Regions from separate parts of the Pediococcus damnosus genome, predicted to be linked through region 2. Evidence: predicted binding sites of a transcription regulator. Region 2 holds the regulator's gene; the other holds the start of a gene.
The links. Region 2 encodes HrcA, which represses chaperone genes, less so after heat shock. Its sites were predicted from a motif close to TTAGCACTCNNNNNNNNNGAGTGCTAA; they were not measured.

Region 1 (4,648 bases), 230 kb from region 2:
TAAATTCAATTATTTAATGGCATCATTAACCATTTTAATAACATCGTCGTTAGTTTCAGCTTCAGTAACAGCCTTATTAGCTAACTTCTTCATTTCTCTGGTATCTAAGCGTTTCATTAATGAACGAGTCTTCAAGATTGAAGATGAGCTCATTGAGAATTCATCCAAACCAAGACCCATCAAAATTGGAACAGCGGTTTGATCTCCAGCCATTTCACCACACATACCAGTCCATTTACCTTCTGCGTGAGAAGCATCAATTGTCCGTTTGATTAAACGTAACAATGATGGATTATATGGTTGATAGAGATAAGCTACTTTTTCGTTACCACGGTCAGCAGCAAATGAGTATTGGATCAAATCATTAGTACCAATACTAAAGAAATCCACATACTTAGCTAACTTGTCTGCAATAACTGCAGCAGCAGGAATTTCCATCATCATACCAACTTGAATGTTTTCACCGATCTTAGTACCAGCCTTTACCATCTTTTGTTTTTCATCTTCAAAAATAGCTTTAGCTTTCTTAAACTCAGCAACAGTTGCAATCATTGGGAACATGATGGCCAATTTTCCGTATGCAGATGCACGTAATAATGCGCGCAACTGGGTTCGGAATAAATCGGTTCGATCAAGACTGATTCGAATAGCACGATAGCCTAAGAATGGGTTCATTTCTTTTGGAAGTGGCAAGTATGGTAACTGCTTGTCTCCACCAATATCCATTGTCCGGACAACAACTTGTTTGCCCTTCATACCTTCTACAACGGCCTTGTATGCTTTAAACTGGTCATCTTCACTTGGAAGCTCACTAGCATCCATATACAAGAACTCAGAACGAAATAGGCCAACTGCTTCAGCGCCATTATCAACAACACCCTTAATATCATCTGGTGTTCCAATATTAGCTGCTAAGTCAAAGTGAACGCCATCTTTGGACAAAGTTTTTTCGTCACGAAGTTTATCCCACTCAAGTTTTTGAGCCACAAAATCTTTTTGCATCTTGTTATATTTAGTAATTTGATCAGCATCAGGATCAACAATTGCTGATCCATGAATACCATCAATAATAACAGTATCGCCAGATTTAATTTCTGTCGTCGCCTTTTCACTTCCAACAACCGCTGGAATTTCAAGTGTTCGAGACATGATAGCTGAATGTGAAGTTCTTCCTCCAATATCAGTAATAAATCCTTTAACATACTTACGATCAAGCTGAGCAGTATCGCTTGGTGTTAAATCATGCGCCACGATAACAACTTCAGAATCAATCAAAGCTGGATTAGGTAACTTAACACCTAATAGATGACTCATTACACGCTTTGTGACGTCTCGGATATCTCCGGCACGTTCTTGCATGTACTGGTTATCAGTCATAGCTTCAAATGTTTCGATAAAGCCATCTGTTACATCCTTCAATGCTTGTTCTGCATTAACAGAATCGTTCTTGATCTTGTCTTCAATATTCCCAATCAATTCAGGGTCGGAGAGAATCGTAATGTGTGCTTCAAATACCTCGGCTTCATCCTCTCCAAGATTTTCAGCAGCTTTACTTTTGATTAACTCTAATTCTGATTTAGATGCGTCTAAAGCATCATGAAGACGCTTAATTTCGGCATCTGGATCATCAATTGTTTTCTTATCAAATGACAGATCAGGGTCGACAAGCATGTATGCTTTCGCAATTGCAACGCCATCACTGGCAGCAATTCCCTTCAATTCTTTTGTCATTAGTCAGAAAGTCCTTCCTTTTTCATTGTGTCTGCGAGTGCTTCAATTGCTTCTTTTGCATCATCGCCGTCAGCAGAAACTGTTACATCAGCATTCTGACCAACACCCAATGACATTACACCCATAATAGACTTCAAATTAACTGCCTTGTCTTTGTATGTTAATTTGACATCAGCATTAAATTTGCTAGCTGCCTGTACTAATAAAGTAGCTGGACGAGCATGAATACCTGTTTCTGCAATAATATGAAAGTCACGTGTTTCCATTATAATCGATCTCCTTTAAAATATATAAGATTTGGTAAGGGCTTTCTTTTCATAGAAAAAATAAATAACCATTTATTCTTTAACAAATAATTAGCCTTTCCCATTGATAATAGCAATTTCTGGAAATTATTACAAGCCCTTTCACGAATTTTAAATAAAATTAAGATTTACCGTTTTCATCACCTTCAAAATGGTAGACCACTTTTCCGTTTTTTTGAGCTTTACCAATAATTCTTTTCCGTTGCTCATACTTCATATAAATAGGTTGAAAAGCTGGAAATTCATCAGCTTCAACTGTTAATTCCTTTATACTACCCTGCCGAAGCTGCTCTAACAGGTTCGAAAAGTCTCGTGCCATTTAACCACCTACCTTTTTTAATAAATCTAGTTTAGCCGATATCCTTCAAAAGTTCAAACATTGGCACTCATGTCATTAAAGTGCTAATATAATTTTGTGGGCAGTAAAGTGCCTGGTAATGCAATTCTATCAGGCATAGTTTTTTAAAACAAATTGCTTGCACAAATCATGAAGCGAGTTATAATGTGTTCATGGTCAAAGTTGGTCAAACTTTTTAAAGCTTTGACTTTGCGAAAGGAGATCGCAAGATGTTATGTCAAAATTGTCGTAAAAATGAAGCAACGATCCACCTGCACGTTAATGTTAACGGTCAGCAGCGTCAGATCGATCTTTGTCAAAATTGCTATCAACTTCTAAAACAACAAGAAGGTAATAATTTTGGAAATGGAGGTGCTATGAATATGGCACAAGACCCATTCGGATTTGGAAATCTAGATGACATTTTCCGTGCTATGCAAAATGGTAACGTTGAAAATGCTCAGAACTTTAACCAACAAGTTCCCCCTACCCAACCAAGTGGTCCCACTGATAATAATAATGGTGGTACCCGCCAAAATGGCCAGGGTGGCTTGCTAGCTCAGTATGGTTTGAACCTAACTGATTTAGCAAAACAAGGAAAAATCGACCCAGTAATCGGCCGTGATTCAGAAATCTCAAGGGTTATTGAAATATTGAATCGACGGACGAAAAACAATCCAGTTTTAATTGGTGAAGCAGGTGTTGGTAAAACAGCAGTTGTGGAAGGCCTAGCTGAAAAGATTGTGGCAGGCGATGTTCCTCAAAAATTAATTAATAAGAAAATTATTCGTTTAGACGTTGTATCACTCGTTCAAGGAACTGGGATTAGAGGTCAGTTTGAACAACGAATGCAACAACTTATGAAAGAAGTTGAAAAAAATAAGGATGTTATCGTCTTTATTGATGAAATTCATGAAATTGTTGGTGCTGGTAATGCAGAAGGTGGTATGGACGCCGGCAACGTTTTGAAGCCTGCTTTGGCTCGTGGCGATTTCCAACTTGTTGGAGCTACAACTTCAACCGAATATCGAGACATTGAAAAAGATGCCGCCCTTGCTCGTCGTTTACAACCCGTTCAGGTTGATGAACCAAGCGTTGAAGCATCTATTAAGATTTTAAAGGGAATTCAAAAGAAATACGAAGATTATCACCATGTTCATTACACAGATAAAGCTATCGAAGCAGCCGCAAAGCTGTCCAAGCGATACATTCAAGATCGGTTCTTACCGGATAAGGCAATTGACTTACTCGATGAAACTGGTTCTAAAAAGAATTTAACAATTAATACTGTTGATCCCAACACAATCCAGCAAAAGATTGATAATGCTGAAAAGTATAAACAGGATGCAACAAAAGCAGAAGATTACGAAAAGGCTGCTTACTATCGTGATCAAGTTGCCAAGTTAGAGAAATCAAAATCTGGCGCATCGAAAAAAGATGAAATTCCAACTGTTACAGAAAAAGATATGGAACAAATCATTGAAGAACAAACTAACATCCCAGTTGGTGAACTTCAAAAACGTGAACAAGAACAACTCCAGAATCTTAGTGGCGATTTAAGTTCAAAGGTAATTGGACAAGATGAAGCTGTCAACAAGATTGCCCGGGCCATCCGTCGAAACCGAATTGGTTTAAATGGGACTGGTCGTCCAATTGGTTCCTTCCTATTCGTCGGCCCTACCGGAGTTGGTAAAACAGAATTAGCTAAACAATTAGCTAAGGAACTCTTTGGATCTGAGGATTCCATGATTCGGTTTGACATGAGTGAGTACATGGAACCACATTCAATTTCTAAATTAATTGGTTCACCCCCTGGCTATGTTGGCTACGAAGAAGCCGGCCAATTAACTGAACAAGTTCGTCGTCATCCCTATAGCTTGATCCTCCTTGATGAAATTGAAAAGGCTCATCCGGATGTTATGCACATGTTTCTGCAGATTCTTGACGATGGCCGTTTGACTGATTCACAAGGTCGAACAGTAAGCTTTAAAGATACAATCATTATCATGACTTCGAATGCTGGAAGTGGCGATGCGGAAGCTGATGTTGGTTTCGGTGCTGCTGCCAAGGGCAAAACTCATTCCGTTTTAGACAAGTTAGGTAATTACTTCAAGCCAGAATTCCTAAATCGGTTTGATGATATTGTAGAATTCAATTCACTCACAAAGGAAAATCTAATGAAGATTGTTGACTTGATGGTTGGCGATGTCAATAAAATGTTAGCCGTTCAAGGCTTACACGTTCATGTGACAGAACCAGTTGAAGAGAAATTAGT
Region 2 (4,648 bases):
ATCAAAGTATGCTGGAACAGTAATAACGGCCTTTTCAACTGTATCACCAAGATAATCTTCTGCATAATGTTTCAAATATTCCAAAATCATTGCAGAAATTTCTTGAGGTGTATATGTCTTACCATTTGCTGAAACAGTATAACCACTTTCACCAATATGACGTTTGATAGATACGATTGTGTCCGGGTTTGTAATTGCTTGTCGTTTGGCAACTTCACCAACTTGGGTTTCACCATTTTTAAAAGCTACAACTGAAGGTGTTGTACGATTACCTTCAGGATTTGTAATGATCTTTGGCTTATCGCCTTCGAGGACTGCAACTGCAGAATTTGTTGTTCCTAAATCAATTCCAATAATTTTATTACTTGCCATTTTAATTATCCTTCTTTATATTTTTTATTGTGCCACAACAACCATTGCTGGTCGTAAAACACGATCTTTTAACATATAACCTTTTTGTAAAACACTAACAACCTGATCTGCTTTTTTTCCATCTTCAGCAGCAACAGTTTGGACCGCCTGATGAATTTGAGGGTCAAAGGTTTGTCCCTCAGCCTTAATTTCAGTTACATTATGATCTTTAAGTGCTTTATTCATATGGTCATAAACCATTTGAATTCCCTTTTTCAATTGGATTCCACTCTCATCAGAAACCTTAATAGCCAAAGCACGTTCCAAATTGTCAATAACCGGAAGAATATCTTTAGCCAACTGCTGACCATCATATTTAACTAGTCCGGCTTGCTCTTTTTCGTTGCGTTTTTGAATGTTGGCAATTTCAGCCTTTGAACGAATATACTGATCAGTTATAGCATTAACTTTACCAGTCAACTCGGAAACTTGTGTTTGCAATTCTTCAATTTGTTGATTTGTTTTACTATGCTTTTTTAACTTTTTCCCTGGTTTATTCTTTTCTGATTTATTTTCTGATTCAACTGTAGCTTTTTTTGCTGACTTGTCTTTTGGGGCTTCCTCAGTTGAATTTACAGCTTCTTCATTTTTTTTAGTTTCTTTATTTTCTTTTTTTTCAGACACTACATTCACACCTCTCAAATATCATCAATATCGTGGTAATAATCTATTAATCGTTGCGCTAATTCCGTTCGAAACGCACCAACCAATCCAATCATTCTAGAATATGGCATACTAGTCGGTCCCAAAATTGCAATGACTCCCTTACCATGCTGATCTACATCATAAGTAGCTGTAATCAGGCTATAATTTTTTAACAAATTATTGGTGATTTCATTGCCAATTTGAACTTGGATGTTGTGATCTAATGATCCTCCTAATACACTAGCAAGATCTGTTGATCGTCCCATCAGTGAATATAACGATCGAATAGAGCTTGGATCTGGATGTTTTGAAAAATTCAAGAGATTTAAACGACCACCAACAAAGAAATGCTCTGTAGATGATTTTTTCAAAATTTCTTCAAAAACATCTAAAAATCCTTCTGGAGTCTCGATATACTTACCAACCTGAATAGGAATATCTGTCTCTAATCGCTTAAACACCTCACCTAAAGTTAATCCAACTAACTGATCATTAATAATTCGAATTACGGATTCTAATGCCTCTGGATTAACGTTTTTTGGTACTTTAAATGTTCGATTTTGTACGCTACCATTATCAGTAACTAAAATCGCCATAACTCGATGATTCCCAAGTGGTACTAATCGAAAACCTTCAAGTTTAGCATCCTTCAGTTCCGGTTTCACAGTAAAAGCAGTATAGCTAGTTAATTGGGAAAGCATGTCTGCAGATTCAGCAACAATATCATCAATTTCTTGAAACTGTTGATTAAACGAGGAACGAATTTTTCGCAAATCACTTGATTGAACCTTATCAGGTTTTAACAAATGATCTACATAATAACGATAGCCCTTAATTGAAGGAACTCGACCAGAAGATGAATGGGTCTTTTTAAGTAACCCCATTTCTTCTAGCGTCGCCATCTCGTTTCGAATTGTAGCCGAACTAACATGGATTGGTAATTTACTAACTAATGCCTTTGAACCAACCGGTTGTCCGTCGTCCGTGTAAATTTGAACGATTGCTTTCAAAATCAGTAACTCTCTATCTGTCAGCAAAACCATCACCTCTTTTAGCACTTAGCACATTGGAGTGCTAAGACACTATTAAAGATAACAAAGGTTCTTCAAAAAGTCAACAATAAACTTTGACCTTTATTGACTATATAGTTAAATTCGCAAAATATTGGCGAATATTCTTTTCGTCAAGCTTTAATTGTTCAATTAATCCTTCAACGGCATCAAACTTTATCTCACCACGAACGTAATGATACCAATCAACTCGAACCATTTCGCCATAAATTTCTTGATCAAAATCAAAAATGTTAATTTCGATAGTAATTGGCCGATGCTCTCCAAAAGTAACATTTCTTCCAATAGAGGCCATTCCTGGCCACCATTTTGAACCGATTTTTATCCGAACGGCATAAATACCAATTCCTGGAATTCTTGATTTTGGATCAGATAAAATATTGGCAGTTGGAAAGCCAAGTGTGCGGCCACGAGCCTCACCATGAACTACTAAACCAGTAGTTTGATAAGTATATCCAAGGAACAGATTAGCATGATCTACATTACTCTGTTTTAGATCTGTTCTGATTCGAGTCGAACTCACTTTTTCACCATCCAACAGTAATTCTGGAACAGTTACAATCGTAAAACGATCTTTAGCGTATGTCGGAAGATGATCCATATCTGCAATTTCACGTGGTCCGTAAGTATAATCAAAGCCCGCAACAATAACCTTGGCATGAAGTTGCACCATGTATTGGTCAACAAAATCTTGGGGAGACAGTTTGGCCAGATTAGATGTAAAACTTACCACATACAATAAATCGACACCAAATTTTTGCATTAATTCCGCCTTACGTTCTACGGAACTTAAATAAATTGTGCCATCCAATCCTGGTTTAGGAAACACAACCGAAGGATGATGATCAAATGTCATTGCTGCAAGTGGTAAATCCCGTTGATCAGCCTCTTTTCGTGCCTGTTTTAAGACAGCCTGATGTCCCAGATGAACACCACCAAAAAATCCCATAGCCAGCACTACATTTTTATCTTTAATTTGGTTTTGATTGTATGGATGATGTAAATAAATGATTTTCATGTGAGCCCTCCTACTTGGTTAGAAACATGGTCAAAGGGCGATATGCTGCCCTTTCTTGATCATATTGATATAATGCTTGAACACGATCATCGTAAGTTAAAACAAGGACCGGTTCTGCTGATTGCGACTGGTTGAAGTTGCTTCGTTTTAAAACCGCTCCATTTTGGACCCTGGTCCATAAATCATCATTTAACGCAAAGTGAGGATATTTTTTCAATGCGTGATCTAACGGAACTAATAAATTCTCGACAATCTTATTTTCAACAGCCTCTTCTAATTGCGCAAAGGTGATAGTGTCTTCAATCTGAAAATTACCACTTTCCGTTCGAGTTAACCGAGACATGACAGCTGGAACCTCAAGCTTTTTCCCCAAATCAACTGCTAAGGTCCGCACATAAGTCCCCTTACTGCACGCCACTTTAAAGTTTATGGTTTGTGTATTATTTTGTGAATTAAAAGTAGTCTCACCGCAACGTTCAAAAGATTTGATGGTTATTTTTCGTGCTGGTCTTTCTACTTCAATCCCTTGACGTGCATATTCATATAATTTTTTTCCGTTAATTTTAATGGCCGAATACATTGGCGGAATTTGTGTAATTTCGCCGACAAAGCTTTGCATAGCTCTATCAATTTCAACGTTTGAAAATGCCTGCCTTAAAGCAAGTTGATCAACAATTTCACCATCAACATCTTCAGTAGTTGTGGAGAACCCTAAGGTTACAGCTCCTTCATAAACTTTGCCAGAAGCCATTAAGTATGGCACCACTTTGGTAGCTTTACCTACACAGATTGGCAAAACACCATCTACATTTGGATCCAAAGTTCCACTATGACCAACCTTTTTTTGATGCAAAATGCCACGAATTTTGGCAACACAATCAAAACTTGTCATGCCACGTGGTTTATACAAAGGAACAATTCCATTCATGTAAATGTCCTCCTAATTTTCCTGTTAAATTATATCATAGTTGAATAAATGACGATAAAAAAAGAATGGTCCTTAAACTTCAGGCCATTCTTTTGCGTAATAAATAGAAAACTATTCTTTTGTATTAAGTTTATTGATCAATTGATCTATTCGACTACCATATTGAACAGATGCATCACGTTCAAAAATTAATTCTGGCGTTTTGTAGATTGATAATCGCGAACCCAGTTCACTGCGAATTAAGCCTTTTGCTTTTTCAAGTCCCAACGCAACTTTTTCACCGTCAGAAGCTTTATCTGACAAAATACTGTAGTAAACAGTAGCCTGCTGAAGATCACCAGTAACATTAGCACCTGTAATTGTGATTCCTTGAACCCGTGGATCACGAACCCGCTTACGCAGGATGTCACTAACTTCTTTTTCTATCTCTTGACCAAGGCGATCAGAACGATATTGTCTTGCCATTTGGAACCTCCTATTCTACAGGAACTTCTTTCATGATATAGGCCTCAACCACATCATTAACTTTGATATCGTTGTAGCCGTCAATTGTAAGACCTAATTCAAATCCCTGTT

Region 1: ADU73_RS00920 (ATP-dependent Clp protease ATP-binding subunit) is a predicted target of HrcA. The motif match lies at 2,416-2,442, and genes of this name have one in related genera.

What each region holds. Positions count from the first base shown of each region.
Region 1 is NZ_CP012294.1:195,424-200,071, forward strand. It holds gene ptsP (phosphoenolpyruvate--protein phosphotransferase) at 10-1,731, opposite strand; gene ADU73_RS00910 (phosphocarrier protein HPr) at 1,731-1,997, opposite strand; gene ADU73_RS00915 (hypothetical protein) at 2,158-2,355, opposite strand; gene ADU73_RS00920 (ATP-dependent Clp protease ATP-binding subunit) at 2,604-4,648, shown strand, end outside.
Region 2 is NZ_CP012294.1:2,087,822-2,092,469, forward strand. It holds gene dnaK (molecular chaperone DnaK) at 1-372, opposite strand, end outside; gene grpE (nucleotide exchange factor GrpE) at 397-1,035, opposite strand; gene hrcA (heat-inducible transcriptional repressor HrcA) at 1,050-2,099, opposite strand; gene ribF (riboflavin biosynthesis protein RibF) at 2,197-3,144, opposite strand; gene truB (tRNA pseudouridine(55) synthase TruB) at 3,155-4,072, opposite strand; gene rbfA (30S ribosome-binding factor RbfA) at 4,184-4,537, opposite strand; gene infB (translation initiation factor IF-2) at 4,548-4,648, opposite strand, start outside.